Regions from separate parts of the Bizionia gelidisalsuginis genome, predicted to be linked through region 2. Evidence: riboswitches for the same ligand, from Rfam matches in the RefSeq annotation. Region 2 holds a riboswitch; the other holds the start of a gene.
The links. Region 2 has a riboswitch for S-adenosylmethionine ahead of ES677_RS13855 (hypothetical protein). Riboswitches for the same ligand answer to the same signal wherever they lie in the genome.
Positions count from the first base shown of each region.

Region 1: another riboswitch for S-adenosylmethionine. It lies ahead of ES677_RS06105 (Na+/H+ antiporter NhaC family protein); the one in region 2 lies ahead of ES677_RS13855 (hypothetical protein).

Region 1 is NZ_VSKN01000006.1:30,260-38,153, reverse strand. It holds gene ES677_RS06135 (amidohydrolase family protein) at 1-376, opposite strand, end outside; gene uraH (hydroxyisourate hydrolase) at 390-806, opposite strand; gene ES677_RS06125 (DUF2130 domain-containing protein) at 951-2,222, opposite strand; gene ES677_RS06120 (RrF2 family transcriptional regulator) at 2,435-2,869, shown strand; gene ES677_RS06115 (cupin domain-containing protein) at 2,938-3,276, shown strand; gene ES677_RS06110 (nitric-oxide reductase large subunit) at 3,313-5,538, shown strand; SAM-I-IV-variant riboswitch at 5,982-6,079, shown strand; gene ES677_RS06105 (Na+/H+ antiporter NhaC family protein) at 6,133-7,425, shown strand; gene ES677_RS06100 (SCO family protein) at 7,443-7,894, opposite strand, start outside.
Region 2 is NZ_VSKN01000028.1:18,914-26,807, reverse strand. It holds partial or broken gene ES677_RS13860 (transposase) at 1-360, shown strand, start outside; gene ES677_RS13855 (hypothetical protein) at 802-1,230, opposite strand; SAM-I-IV-variant riboswitch at 1,292-1,389, opposite strand; tRNA gene ES677_RS13850 (tRNA-Leu) at 1,492-1,577, opposite strand; tRNA gene ES677_RS13845 (tRNA-Lys) at 1,634-1,706, opposite strand; gene ES677_RS13840 (shikimate kinase) at 1,842-2,360, shown strand; gene ES677_RS13835 (phosphoribosyltransferase family protein) at 2,352-2,855, opposite strand; gene ES677_RS13830 (RNA-binding S4 domain-containing protein) at 2,907-3,281, opposite strand; gene ES677_RS13825 (FKBP-type peptidyl-prolyl cis-trans isomerase) at 3,359-4,345, shown strand; gene ES677_RS13820 (porin family protein) at 4,420-5,004, opposite strand; gene ES677_RS13815 (transketolase family protein) at 5,049-6,002, opposite strand; gene ES677_RS13810 (transketolase) at 6,051-6,896, opposite strand; gene tgt (tRNA guanosine(34) transglycosylase Tgt) at 7,188-7,894, shown strand, end outside.

The DNA of each region.
Region 1 (7,894 bases), on a different contig from region 2:
ATTCTGTTTTTGGGTCCGTTTCTACAAAAGTTCGTAATCCCATCGTTCCTTTCTTAATGGCCATTTCAACCACGCGACGCGCTCTTTCAAAGACATCTTCTTCAGTAAACTCTTTTTTTGCGTTTCCAGTTTCTGAAACCGCCTCCGCTAATGTCCCTTCCGCAATCGTACAACGCTCTAAGATACATGCTTTATCTAAATGAATATGACTCTCGTAAAAACCAGAACATACAAAATGATCATTAGCATCATAAATTATTTCTGCGTCACTATTAATAATCGCCTCTATACAAGTAATTATTCCGTTTGTAACACCAATAGAAACCGGCGTCTCATAACCTTCAATTCTTGCGTTTTTAATCAATAAATCTAACATATATTATAAAGATTTAATTTCCGCGGTACGTTGAATACCCATAAGCAGATAACGTAATTGGAACGTGATAATGAGTATTTTCCTTAATGTCGAAAACGACTTCTATAAACGGATAAAAAGATTCTTTGCCATTTTTTTTAAAGTAATCGGCCGTTAAAAAAGTAAACCGGTACACACCATTATTTTCGTTTTCTAAAGGCAAGAAATCATTTATTCTACCTTTTTCTGAAGTTTCTTTTTGCCCGATAAACTCCCATTTTTTTGTTTCGGTGTTCATTTTTTCTAACTTAATAGAAACATTGGCTACCGGAAGTCCTTCTGAAACGTCTAATATATGAGTTGATAATTGGTATTGCTTTTGTTGCGCACAAGAGAAATTGGTCACCGCTAAAAACACAATAACCAGAATGGAAGATTTAAATAGTTTCATTTTGTTCTACTTTTTTATTAAACTCGAAAATAAAAATACTACATCAAGTTCAATTAGCTCCTCAATTAGCTCCTCAATTAGCTATAAATCTTAGTTAAAGTGTATTCTAACAAAACATTCTTTTTGTCTTAAACGACCTTACTACTAAGTGTCTAACTCTAAAGTCTCGTCAGTCTCGTCATACAATTCCAACGATTTAATAGTACCCACGGCGCTTCCGGCAATACCTTTTATAGACGCGTGCATATCGATGGTATTAGCCGTGACTTTTTCAATTTGCTTTTCGCGTTCTTTCCAAAGACGCCCCATCGCGCGTTTTTCTTTATCTAGAGCCGTTTTCATCGATGTAAATCCTTCAACAATCGCTTCAATTTGCATTTTAAACTGATTGCTGGTTAAATAATCGTACAGCATATGCATTTTATCACCTTTATTTTCCTGACTGCTAATTGCCAAATTAACTTTTACAATCGATTCGCGTAACACGTTACAAAGACCTTTAAACTCATCGTAATTACAAATCCAAATACCATCTCTTAATCCCATTCGGTCCATATCCGACGGCATTACTTCGGTGACTAATACCCCTATATTTGCCCCTTTTTCTCGAATATCATTTTTAAATTTTTCAATCCACGTCGGCTGAAAATCCTTTGTGCGCTTACTTTCGTAATAAATTTTACCGCAGTTTTGCTCGGTGCGCGTATTTACAATCTGTATACAATCGCCGCCACGTGCTCCTTTTTTAATCTCCTCAATTGTATCTAAAGGAAATTTTGCCGCTAACCACTCTTCAATTGCTAATTCCTGAACCTCCCCTTGCAACTGCATCGAGCCTTGCTCCTGCTTGCGCTTCATTTCTTCAGTCAGTTTTTTTTGATCTTCCAACTGCTTTTGCATTTCTTTAAAACGCAATTCGTTTTTGTCTTCTTCGGCTTTTCTTATTTTTTCCTTTTCAGAAATTAAAGTGGCATTGAGGTTTTTCTGCGCTTCCGCTTCCGCTGCTTCTTTTAATTCGCCTTTTTCACGTTTTAATTTTTCAATTTCGGCTTTCGATCTATTCAACTCTTTTACCTGCTCAGATTTTTCGTTTAATTCCGTTTGAAGGGCTTTAAACTGCTCAGATTGTTCTTCAGTTAATTTAGACTTTATCTTGTGTTCAAGAATTTTGCTTCTTTCCTTCATCTGAAGTTCTAAACGCTCTTGAAATATTTCGTTTTCTTGTTTTTTCTTTTGCTCGAAACGTAGTTTTTCTTCCTTCAGCTTTACCTCTTGCGCTTCGTACTTCTTTTTTTCTAAAGCAATTTCAGATTGGTATTTTTGTTTTATTTCTTCTTCTAATTGGTGCGATAAAATATCTTGAACATCTATCGAGGTGCCACAATTTGGACATTTTATTTGGGTTTCGTTAATCATAGGTTGTATTTCTTAAAACTAATAACAATACCAGAAGGTACATCTTACTGATATCAAAACTATAGGAAACAGTGCTAAATGACAACTTAAAAACACTTTAAATTATGAAGGAGTTTAATTATTAAAATTTTACGCCCTTTTTACTAAAAATAATAAAAGATATCATTGTCTTTTATGTTTTTTGATTTACTTTTGCAGTCTAAATAATAATTATGTTTTCAAAATCTTGTGAATACGGACTGCGAGCGACTATTTTTATAGGCCAGCAATCGCATTTAGGAACAAAAGTGAGTTTAACTACTATTTCTGAAGCTATAGATTCTCCACAAGCTTTTACAGCTAAAATATTACAACAGCTAACTAAAAACAATATAGTGAACTCTATTAAAGGGCCACACGGTGGATTTTTTATCGAAACTGAAGCAATGAAAACATTAAATTTAAGTGCTATAGTAGAGGTTTTAGACGGCGATTCTATTTACACCGGTTGCGGTTTAGGACTTAAGCAATGCAACGATAAGAAACCTTGCCCACTACACTTTAAGTTTGTGGCCATAAGAGAAGAACTTAAAAATATGTTGCAAAACACGACGCTTTTAATGTTAGTGAATGATATGGAATTAGATATCTTCCACTTAAAAACATAACCTATTTAAGCTTATAAAGGATAAAAAGACCTTTTTATATAACAATTAATAATTCAATCCCAATATTTATGAAAACAGCATCAATAACAGACCAATTGGTCTACAACACTGATAAACCTGCCATTAGCGTGCTTCTCGACACCGATCACTCTAAAGAAATTAGAATCGTCATGCGCAAAGGACAAACAATGAAAGAGCACAAAGCGCCCGCACCTATTGTTGTCGCCATTTTTCAAGGTGCAATAGACTTCGGTGTAAAAGGCGAAAAACTATCACTTAAAAAAGGAGATTTAATTGCCCTAGAAGCTAATGTACCTCACGATTTAAACTGCACTGAAGATTGTATTATACGCCTATCCTTGTCTAAAAATGACAGCGTAGATCGCGTAAAAAGTGTTGTAAACTAACTACTCCCCCCAAAAAAAAACTAAATATAAAAAACCATGAGAAAAATATGGATCGCTTTTATAAGCGTTGTCGTACTGTCATTTATAGTATTAATATGGATTGGTACCGAGGTGTACCAAACACAACCTCCCATTCCAGAACAAGTAATAATTAAAGAAACTAACGAACGCGTTTACACCAAAGCCGATATACAAATCGGACAGAATGTATGGGAATCGATCGGTGGTATGGAAGTGGGCTCTATTTGGGGACACGGAAGTTACGTTGCTCCAGACTGGACAGCCGATTGGATACATAAAGAAGCCGTTTATATGCTAGAGCATTGGGCGCAAACCGATTTTAATACTGCTTACAACGATTTAGATGTCGAGAAAAAAGCAGCCATTAAAGCCCGCTTAATTAAAGACATTAAAACTAATACGTTTAATGCCGACACTAAAACCATTACCATTTCGCAAATTCGTTGGGATGCGATTTCAGCAAACATAAAACATTATAGTTCTATTTTTTCTGATGGTCACGAACAATACGCCATTCCAAAAGGCGCATTAACCGACAAAGTGAAGCTTGAACAACTAAATGCATTCTTATTTTGGACCTCTTGGGCGGCAAGTACAAACCGACCAGAAAAGGATTATACGTATACGTCTAACTGGCCACACGAACCGTTAATTGATAACCTAATTACAGACGATTCGTTAATCTGGTCTGGATTATCTATCGTTTTACTGTTACTATTTATTGGGATGTTGACCTACTATTATTTAAGAAACCATGAAAAAGGTGAAGTTTTAGAAAAACCAAATAGCGATCCCTTAGCGAAATTGCAATTGGTATCGTCTCAAAAAGCAGTATTAAAGTACTTTATTGTTATTTCTTTACTTATCGCTTTACAAGTTGTCTTAGGTATTATAACCGTGCATTACACCGTTGAAGGTCAGGCGTTTTTTGGTTTCGACTTATCTAGTATTTTGCCCTATTCAATCACACGAACATGGCACACACAATTAGCTATTTTTTGGATTGCCGCAACATGGTTAGCGACAGGATTATTTTTAGCTCCTATGATTTCTGGTAAAGAAATGAAATACCAAGTATTTGGTATTAACTTCCTGTTTATTGCCTTAATAATTATCGTTTTAGGCTCTATGCTTGGCGAATGGCTTGGTGTACACCAATTCTTAGATTTAACGACCAACTTTTTCTTTGGTCACCAAGGGTATGAGTATATGGATTTAGGACGTTTTTGGCAAATATTTCTAGCAATAGGCCTCGTTTTATGGGTTATTATGGTCAGCAGACACCTAATATTTGCTATTAGAAAAAATGACGAGTCCAAGCACTTAATTATCATTTTATTAATCTCTGTTATGGCGATTGGTATGTTCTTTTTCTCCGGCTTAATGTATGGCGAAAACAGTAGTTTACCCGTTATTAATTACTGGAGATGGTGGCTAGTTCACTTATGGGTAGAAGGTTTCTTCGAAGTTTTTGCGACGGTAGTTATCGCTTTTATTTTTTCTAGAATGAAAGTTATTTCCCCTAAAACTGCTGGTCGCGTATCGGTAGCATCGGCAGCGATATTTTTAGCAGGTGGAATTATAGGAACACTACACCATTTATACTATTCAGGAACTCCCGTACAAGCCATCGCTTTAGGAGCCACATTTAGTGCTTTAGAAGTGGTACCATTAACTTTAATGGGCTTCGAAATTAGAGAAAACTGGAATTTATTAAAAAGTAAAGATTGGATTCAGAAATACAAATGGCCTATATTTTTCTTTATCGCTGTAGCATTCTGGAATTTCATCGGGGCTGGTGTATTCGGTTTTTTAATTAATCCGCCAATTGCATTGTACTATATTCAAGGTTTAAATACTACTGCAGTGCACGCTCACACCGCTTTATTCGGGGTGTACGGAATGTTAGGAATGGGTTTCATTATTATCTGTCTTCGTTTTTATTCAGATCGCGTGTGGCAAAACACTAAACTTAAGCGTGCCTTTTGGTTACTAAATATCGGGTTGACAGCAATGGTTTTGTTTAGTTTATTACCCATAGGAATCATTCAGGCGTATACGTCTATCACCAAAGGATACTCGTATGCTAGAGAAGCCGAATTACTCTATTCTCCAGTGGTTCAAACCCTTAAATGGATGCGTATGATTGGTGATATCATTTTCTCTGCCGGAATCTTCTATTTCTGTTGGTTCACGATTGATGAAACCTTATACAATTTCCGAAGAAAAAATATAGAATAGTTTTTAACAATTAAAGAGTTTTTTAAGAGGTCGACATAGTTATGTCGACCTCTTTTTTTTTACTTTTATATTAGTGACACGATTAAAAACAGATTCGTTTTTTAAATAGTTAAAATTTAGTCTTGCGTCTTTTATGAGACAATACTGTTTCTTTTTCTATTGTTTTCTGCGGAATAGCTCTAGTTTCAATGGTCGTAAATTATTTTTTTTCAACTTTAACCCCTCTTCAAGTTTTCTTCACCCTAATGCTATTACCGACTGAAAATCAATTCATTATTATAAATTCACCCGAAACAGTGCACTTTTATATTTTTATTTTATTTGATGATTGCCTGTGTTTATAACTGTTTTAAGCTCTCAAATTTCAGTTACACGTTTAAAATCTTTCTAAAAAATAACAAAGCTTTAAGTTTTAGTAATCAAAAATGATTTAGTTTTGTGCACTTAATTATCAAGAATCTCAAAAAGAGATAGCAACCTGCAGTAACGAGCAAGGTGCTACAAATGATAAGCCAAATACTTTGGAAAAAACGTTAACTCAATTCCCCTTTATTTGCTGTTATTTTATTATTGCGATTCTGCAACAACAGACTAATGACTCAGATTAAATCTATTACCCCAAGCTTTAAGGCGTTACTACCTTTTTTTGTATTTATCATCACTTTTTTAAGTGTCGGGCTCATTCAAAATGATTTCTATGCACTACCCGCTCCTATAGCCGTAATTGCAGGAATTCTTGCAGCATTCCTTATATTTAAACAGTCTGTAAATTCAAAAATCGGTACGCTTTTAAAAGGTTGTGGAGACGATAAAATACTAACGATGTGTTTAATCTATTTACTAGCAGGCGCTTTTGCTGCAGTAACCAAAGCCACCGGAAGTGTAGATACCATTGTTAACTTAGGGTTAGATGTTATAAACATTCAATATATTTATTTTGGCGTCTTTATTATTGCCGCTTTTTTGTCGGTTTCTACAGGAACTTCCGTTGGTGCTATTGTAGCTTTAGCCCCTATTGTTATTGGGTTTACAGATAAAGGGGATCTGTCTTTGGGTATTTTATGTGGTGCTCTATTGGGGGGGGCTATGTTTGGCGATAATTTATCGGTAATCTCCGATACCACAATAGCTGCCACACAGTCTTTGGGGGTTAGAATGAGTGACAAGTTTAAAGAAAATATTAAAATAGCTTTACCAGCTGCTATTTTTACAATCGGGATTCTTATTTATCAAGGCTTAAGTCTAGGGACTAATACACCGGAAACTTTAGATTACACCTATTCCATACTTAAGATAGCCCCGTATTTAATTGTTATAATTTTATCTCTTATCGGTATCAATGTATTCGTAACTTTAGTTTTAGGTGTACTCTCCGCGGGGGTTTTAGGACTGTATTATAACGATTTTTCAATTATCGAATTTACGCGTATCGCCTACTCAGGCTTTACCAATATGACCGAAATATTCCTACTCTCGCTATTAACCGGTGGTTTAGCAGCTTTGGTTGCTAAAAATGGTGGCATTGCGTTTATTTTGCAGAAAATAAAAACCCTAATAAAAAATAAGAAAACAGCGCAGTTCGGGATTGCCGCGTTAGTCTCGAGTATTAATGTCGCCATCGCAAATAATACGGTTGCTATTATTATTTCTGGATCTATAGCAAAATCAATTAATGACGAATACGACTTAGATAACAAAAAAACAGCATCCATTCTAGATGTTTTTGCATGTATTAGTCAGGGTATTTTGCCATACGGCGCTCAAGTATTAATGATTTTGAGTTTCGCTAACGGAAAAATAGGCTACCTCGGTTTACTCTCTAATACCTGGTACCTACTTTTACTTTTTGTGTCGACAGCATTGTTTATAGGCTTAAAAAGGGAATAATGCAATAAACTTAAAACTTAATTTTCTAGCTTCAATGTTTTAACATCGTCTATAAGTTGTTGTATTGCCGTAGCATTTACCCCATTATAAATACCTCTAATATGCTTGTTTGTATCTATCAACACGAAGTTTTCTGTATGTAAAAAGTCGTCATCTGTTTTCATTTCACCGAGATCTTCTTCAACAAAATAAAAGTGTCTGCCCAAATCATATATTGTTTTACGTTCTCCTGTTACTAAATGCCATTTATCACTATTAACGCCTTTTTTATCGGCATACTGTTTTAATACTGAAACAGAATCGGTTTCTGGAGTTACAGAATGCGATAATAACATAATGCTGTCATTATTTAAAAATTCATCTTGTAATATAGACATATTAGCTGTCATTTTAGGGCAGATTCCAGGGCAGGTTGTAAAAAAGAAATCGGTAATATAAATTTTATCATTAAACGTTTTTTGAGTAACCG
Region 2 (7,894 bases):
ACTGCAGCACAAATAGAAAGAGCAGAAATATTGTTTAAGCTTCATCCAACTATTGAAAAAGCCTATAAGTTAGCTCAAGCACTAAGTTATATATATGAAAACAATACGAATAAAGATGTAGCAAGACTAAAATTGGCTCAGTGGTATAACGAAGTAGAAAACTCAAACTTTAAGTCCTTCAATACCATTGCAAGGTCTATACAAATCCATTACAAACCAATTTTGAATTATTTTAACAACAGGAGCACCAATGCTTCCGCGGAATCTTTTAATGCAAAAATCAAAGAGTTCAGGTCGATGTTTAGAGGCGTAAGAGATGTTAAGTTTTTCTTGTTTAGACTTACTAAATTATATGCCTAATTTATGTCACTCCCCAAAAACATTCCTTGATCCACAACGACTTAGTTTAATTCCATTTTGGTGATTATTTTTTAATTTTGGAAGGTGTGAAAAATGTAATTTTTACAATCTCTTGCTTTTGTTTGCTAGTAACAGCTCTTATTGAGTGAAAGCTTTTACATTTATAAGGTATAATGGCATATTTTTGTACGTTAATGAGTCCTTAATATTTAATATCTGGGATAAAATCGTAATTATCTATTCCTTTTTGAAGTTTATGAAAAGCAGGTATCCCTTCGATAGTTGTATCGTGTAATCACCACTCTTTATGAACGTAGTTTGTTGGGACTTCATCGAATTTTATATTGTAGAATACCATTTCTAAACTCAGATATGTTTTGAATTTTATTTTTCGTGACATTTTAAAAGACTAGATTTAAGTAGCTAGAATAGGATTGGAATTTATTTCCAAAAATCGTAATTTAGTAAATTACCCATTTCAACAACTCTCATACCACTACTTAAGTTGCACGCAAAGATGTCTTCAATTTGGCTGTTTTCCTCGTGTATAATGTAGGCAAAAGCGGGTACAAGTTGGTTGGTGTAAAATTGATATACTTTATGATCACAATAGCAACTTTCGCAGTGACCTTTAATCATCGTGGTTTGTTTAAATCCTTTTTCTTTACAAGAGTCAAATACAACTTTCATAGACTTTAGAAACCTATATTTATCAAGATCTTGAAAATTCTGATCTTCCTCTATTAAAGGTTCAAAAATGGAAGTGTCTAGCGATTCGCAAGCTTTAATAAATGTGTTCTTAATGTGCAGAGCAGTTTCTCCAGTTGAGGAGTTTGCTTTCAATTTTAGTTTAATTAATTCAGTTTTCATAGTTATAATGTTTAAGATTAATAAAACACTGCGATAACAAATAAGCTAAAATAAAGTGAGGATTTAAACACTTTTTTCCTTTGTAAAGGCTCATTGTTTAAGCACCTTCGCGTGTTGTCGCAGGTTGCTATCTCATTAAAGAGATTCATAATGAAGTTATAAATATAGAAAAATTAAATGAGACTACAAAATATACAGTAACTATAGAGAAATGTATAAAAATATTGAATAGGGTATAAATTAAAAGATGATTTTTTAAAGTGCGCACGAGAAGATTCGAACTTCCACGACCTAAAGCGGTCACTGGCCCCTCAAGCCAGCGCGTCTACCAATTTCGCCACGTGCGCAGTATTAAAAAAAATATAAAGCAAAAAAAAAGTTAAGCGATGCTTAACTTTTTTAGTGACCGGGCTGGGGCTCGAACCCAGGACCCTCTCCTTAAAAGGGAGATGCTCTACCAACTGAGCTACCAGGTCAATGTTTTTTGTAGCCTTATTGCGGGTGCAAATATATAACCTTTTATCAATTACACAAGTCTGTATTGCTTTTTTTTTCGTTTTTTTGCAAAGCAATTTTCTATGTTTTTCAAAATCAATTCATAAGCTCAAAAAATGAAAATAATTATTTTAGGATATATGGCTTCAGGCAAGTCTTTTATTGGCAAAAAACTATCTACAATTTTAAAATACGAATTTATAGATTTAGATAATTATATAGCGTTGAAAGAAAATAAGTCGATAAAATCTATTTTTGAAGAGCACGGTGAGCTTTATTTCAGAAAAGTGGAACGCAAATACTTGCAAGAAGTGTTAGCGCGTGAGGACACCATTATTATTGCTTTAGGGGGAGGAACGCCTTGTTATTACGATAATATGGACGTAATAGGCACTGCAGAAAATATAAAATCGGTGTATCTAAGAGCGTCGATACCTACATTAGTAGAACGTTTAAAGCAAGAAAAGCACCAACGCCCATTAATTGCACATATAAAAACTGAAGACTTACTTACAGAGTTTATTGGTAAGCATTTATTTGAACGTTCCTATTTTTATAACCAAGCCAATTTTACCGTAGATGCTAATAAAAATTCTGAATTAATGTTAGAAGAACTTCAATTAAAACTATTGTAATCGGGCTTCAAAATGTTTGCCCTCTAGAATAACATCGATGTGTTCGTTTAATGAAGTCGATAACGAAATGCCTTTAAAATCGGCTTTTACAGGGAATTTTTTGTGGTTTCTGTTAACTAAAACAGCCGTTTTAAATTGTTTTAAAGGAACGTCTAAAAAATGGCGTACACCATAAACTAAAGTGGTTCCAGAGTTTAAAACATCGTCAATTAATACCACAGATTTGTTAGTATACTTTTCAGGTTTTAAAGACGTTTTAATTACTGCTCTAGGGTTTTTCTTGTCAATGCTCACTTTGCAAAGAATAGGCGCTATAGGCGAAATTTTACTTAATACCGTTTTTAGTTTTTTAGCTAAAATATAGCCATTGCGATCAATTCCTGCCAAAATAACTTCAGTTTCATCCATATTGCTTTCATAAATTTGATAAGCAATTCTCTTTATTTTATGATTAATCTCGTCGTGAGATAAAATACTGTTTTTTAAAGTTGTCATACGAAGTTATTTTAGTCAAATATAGAGTTGAATTGTTATTAAAACCAATTTTTACGATTCATTTTCTTTATAAATATCATCGATATCTCTTCGGTCTTTTTTTGTGGGGCGTCCAGTCCCTTTTTTTCTATAGTGATCTTTTGCGTGTTTCAACAACTCTTGCGCTTCAAAAGCTGATTTCGGGGTGGTGTCCACTCTGTAAATATCTACTAGTTTAGCACCAACCCTATTTGGTGGCACATCTAGAATAGATAAAGAATAGTTTATTTGATCTTTTCTTAATTCGATTTTATCGGTCGCAAATACATCACGACTAGGTTTTGCAGCTTGTCCGTTTACCTTAATATGTCCTTTTTTACATGCCGTTGTGGCAATGCTTCGGGTTTTATAGTATCTCACACACCATAAATACTTATCTATTCGCATATAATTAATTTAAATTCTACGTTAATGATATTGTACAAAATTATATTTAAACTTATCTTGCAGCAAAAATAAGCATTATGAAAATAACAAAACTTTTCTTAGTAACATTTGCTATCGGTATTATTCTGGTGTCTTGTAAAAAGGATGATGAGTTTACCACTCAATTTATTGAAAGAGACAGACAAGAAGTTTATAATGAAAATAGAGTCGACATTGAAGCGTTTTTAGAAAGTTACACTTTTAATTATGCTGAATTCCAAGAAAATCTTGCTTATAGTGATTTATCTACATCGCCACCAACTATAACGCCAAACGATTCTTATAAGATAGAATTTACCGAGCTCACGGAAACGTCTACAGATTTGTCTATTATGTCTTTTTTAAATAGTGCTACGTATCCAAAATTAGAAATAGATACGGTATATCAAGATGGGGTAGATTATGAGCTCTATATATTAAAAGTTAGAGAAGGTTTAGGAGACGATGTTCACCGTCTTGATAAAGCATCTGTACTCTATAAAGGATCTTTGCCAGATGGGACTATTTTTGATAGCGCTGTAACGGTTAATACGTCTTTTAATTTAACAGCTGTGGGCGCTCAAGCTGGAGTTATTACCGGATTTAGAGAAGGCTTGGTAAAGTTTAAAGCTTCTGAAGGGTTTACCGATAACGCTAGTGGAGAAACAGTTTATCATAATCATGGAATTGGTGCTGTTTTTGTGCCTTCAGGGTTAGGGTATTTTTCTTCTACTGTAAATGAAATACCTAGTTACTCTCCTGTTTTCTTTAGATTTAGAGTTATTACAAGAAGTAATACCGATTTTGATTTAGATGGCGTGCCTTCACACTTAGAAGATTTAGAAGGTGATGGTTATGGTTTTAGCGATGATACTGATGGCGACGGATTGCCAAATTTTATTGATAATGATGATGATGGTGACGGTGTTTTAACACGTTATGAAGATATTAATGAAGACGGAGATCCTACTAATGATGATACAAATGGAAATGGAACGCCTAATTATTTAGACGCAACATCTACCGAATCTATAGAGAACAACTAATATAAAAAGCAAATCACAAAATAAAAAAAGCCAACTCGAACGAGTTGGCTTTTTTTTGTGATTAATTTTAAACACTATAGTAAAATTGATAACGATAAAATAAGCTGATGCGCTCGCACATCTAAACGGTTTATATTAGTCGTGGAGTTATCACTAATTAAAGATACTTCTTTGTCATTAAAACCTCTTTCGTAGCGGAGATCAATCCCTACTTTATTAAAGCTTAATGCAACACCTAGATTGAGTCCCACGGTGAAATCACTTTTAAAATCGCCGATTGTTGCGTTTTCAAAATCTGAGTCTATAATATACTGTAGAGAGGGGCCTGCAAACACTTGCAATGGACCAATTATATGTAAACCGACTAAAAGTGGAGCGTCTAGTTTTTGTAATTTAAAACTACCTGAAGAATAATCAGTTTCTGTTTTAGTATACATTAATTCGGGGCGAAAATAAAAGTTCCCCCCCATTTTACCAAAAACGCCTATATGGTAGCCTATGGTCGATTCTGGGCTTTCGGACGATTGCTTTGCAGCATTATAATAATCGCCGTTGGCATTATAATTAACACCTCCTTTTAAACCAAAACCGCTTTGTTCTTGCGCAAAAACTGAAGTGATTGCCACTAAAAACAAAGCGGTAGTTACTATTTTTTTCATAATCATCGTTTTGTGTGATTAGTTAAAACGACAATTAATCTAATTTATTTTCTTGATATTACTTTTTCGCAAGCTTTAACAATGGCGTCACTATTCAATCCATATTTTTCCATAAGCTGCGCTGGAGTTCCAGATTCGCCAAAAGTATCGTTGGTTGCTACAAACTCTTGAGGGGTTGGTTTATGTTGCGATAACACACGGGCAACACTTTCTCCTAAACCTCCTAAATGGTTATGCTCTTCAGCAGTGACTATACATTTTGTCTTACTTACAGAATCAATAATTGCCTGGGCATCTAACGGTTTTATGGTGTGAATATTAATGACTTCAGCCGAAATTCCTTTTTCATTTAATTCTTTTGAAGCTTCTAAAGCTTCCCAAACTAAATGTCCAGTGGCTACAATGGTAACATCGGCACCATCAACAAGATGTAGAGCTTTTCCTATTTCAAATTTTTGATCTTCAGGCGTAAAGTTTGCTACCGACGGTCTCCCGAAACGTAAATAAACAGGGCCTTCATAATCTGCAATGGCTAGTGTTGCTGCTTTTGTTTGGTTGTAATCGCAAGGGTTAATCACGGTCATACCTGGCAACATTTTCATTAGCCCAATATCTTCTAATATTTGGTGTGTTGCACCATCTTCACCTAAAGTTAACCCCGCGTGAGAAGCACAAATTTTTACATTCTTTCCAGAATAGGCAACACTTTGTCTTATTTGATCGTAAACACGACCGGTAGAAAAGTTAGCAAAGGTTCCTGTAAACGGTATTTTTCCTCCAATAGTTAAACCAGCAGCCATTCCAATCATGTTGGCTTCAGCGATTCCGACTTGAAAAAAACGTTCTGGATTATTTTTCTTAAAATCGTCCATTTTTAGCGAGCCAATTAAATCGGCACACAATGCAACGACATTTTCATTTGTTTTTCCAAGCTCTGTTAACCCTGCTCCAAAACCTGAACGTGTATCTTTATTTCCTGTGTTTTCGTATGTTTTCATAAATAATGCCCTAAAAAAGGGATGTTTTAAATTGAACTAGATATTGGTTTAATAATCTCCTAAAGTTTCAGCGTTTTGGCTTAAGCCTTCAGCTAATTGCTCATCGTTAGGCGCTTTTCCGTGCCAAGCGTGCGTATGCATCATAAAATCGACACCGTTACCCATTACGGTATGTAGTAATACACAAACAGGTTTGCCGTTGCCAGTTTTAGATTTCGCCTCGGCCATTCCTTTTAAAACCGCTTCTATATTATTTCCTTTTTCAATATCAATAACAATCCATCCAAAAGCTTCAAACTTAGCACGCACACTTCCTAAAGATAAAACAGTCTCTGTAGCACCGTCAATTTGCTGACCGTTTAAATCGATTGTAGAAATAAGATTGTCCACATTATTACCGGCAGCATACATAATGGCTTCCCAATTTTGGCCTTCTTGTAACTCACCATCACCATGTAAACTATATACTAAATGCTTACAACCGTTAAGTTTTTTAGCTTGAGCAGCACCTAAGGCAACACTCATACCTTGACCTAACGAACCAGAAGCGATTCTTATTCCTGGCAAACCTTCGTGCGTTGTTGGGTGACCTTGTAAACGTGAATTTAATAAACGAAACGTACTTAATTCGTCTACAGGAAAATAACCTGTTCGTGCAAGAACACTATAAAAAACTGGAGAAATGTGGCCGTTAGAAAGAAAAAACAAATCTTCTCCAATTCCGTCCATATCAAAACCATCTTTTCTGTCCATAATGTCGTTATAAAGTGCTACAAGAAATTCTGCGCAGCCTAAAGAACCCCCAGGATGTCCAGAGTTTACTTTGTGAACCATACGTAAAATATCTCTGCGCACTTGGGTTGTAATGTCTTCTAGTTGTTGTGTGTTTGGCATTTTATTTAGCTTAATTTATATACTGCAAAAATAGTTTATTATATAGTTTATACAAAACAGATTAACGGCACTTATCAACCAAAGCCAATAATTTGCTAACAATTTTAAGTATTAACGCTGAAAAGTTCTCAGATAAAACGTGTTATGTCGTGTACGCGACAGTTTCCTTTATTTTAAGGGGAAGTCTTTTAATTTAACGATAACAGACATAATCTGCCTAAAATAATCATAAATAGAATTTAAAAATTAAAAAATTATAGTAGGTTTGCGAACTGAAGATTACAATGCACTATGACATTCGATTTAAAAGGAAAAGATACACAAAGTAACGCTAGAGCGGGAGTACTTACAACCGATCACGGTATTATTGAAACTCCGATTTTTATGCCCGTAGGTACCGTTGGTACTGTTAAAGGTGTTCACCAAAGAGAGTTAAAGGAGGAGGTTAATCCAGATATTATTTTAGGTAATACCTATCACTTGTACTTGAGACCACAAATAGACGTTTTAGAAAAAGCGGGTGGTTTACATAAATTTATGAATTGGGATCGAAATATTTTAACCGATTCTGGAGGATACCAAGTGTATTCTTTATCTGCAAATAGAAAAATTAAAGAGGAAGGGGTAAAGTTTAAATCGCACATTGACGGAAGTTACCATTTTTTTACTCCAGAAAATGTAATGGAAATTCAACGTAGTATTGGTGCCGATATTATTATGGCCTTCGACGAGTGTACGCCATATCCTTGCGATTATAATTATGCAAAACGGTCGATGCACATGACGCACCGTTGGTTAGATCGCTGTATTTCACATCTAGATAAAACACCTTTAAAATACGACTATTCTCAAGCTTTTTTCCCGATTGTTCAAGGAAGTACTTACAAGGATTTACGTAAGCAGTCTGCCGAATATATCGCGAATGCTGGAGCAGTTGGAAACGCTATTGGCGGATTGTCTGTGGGTGAACCTGCTGAGGAAATGTATGCAATGACCGA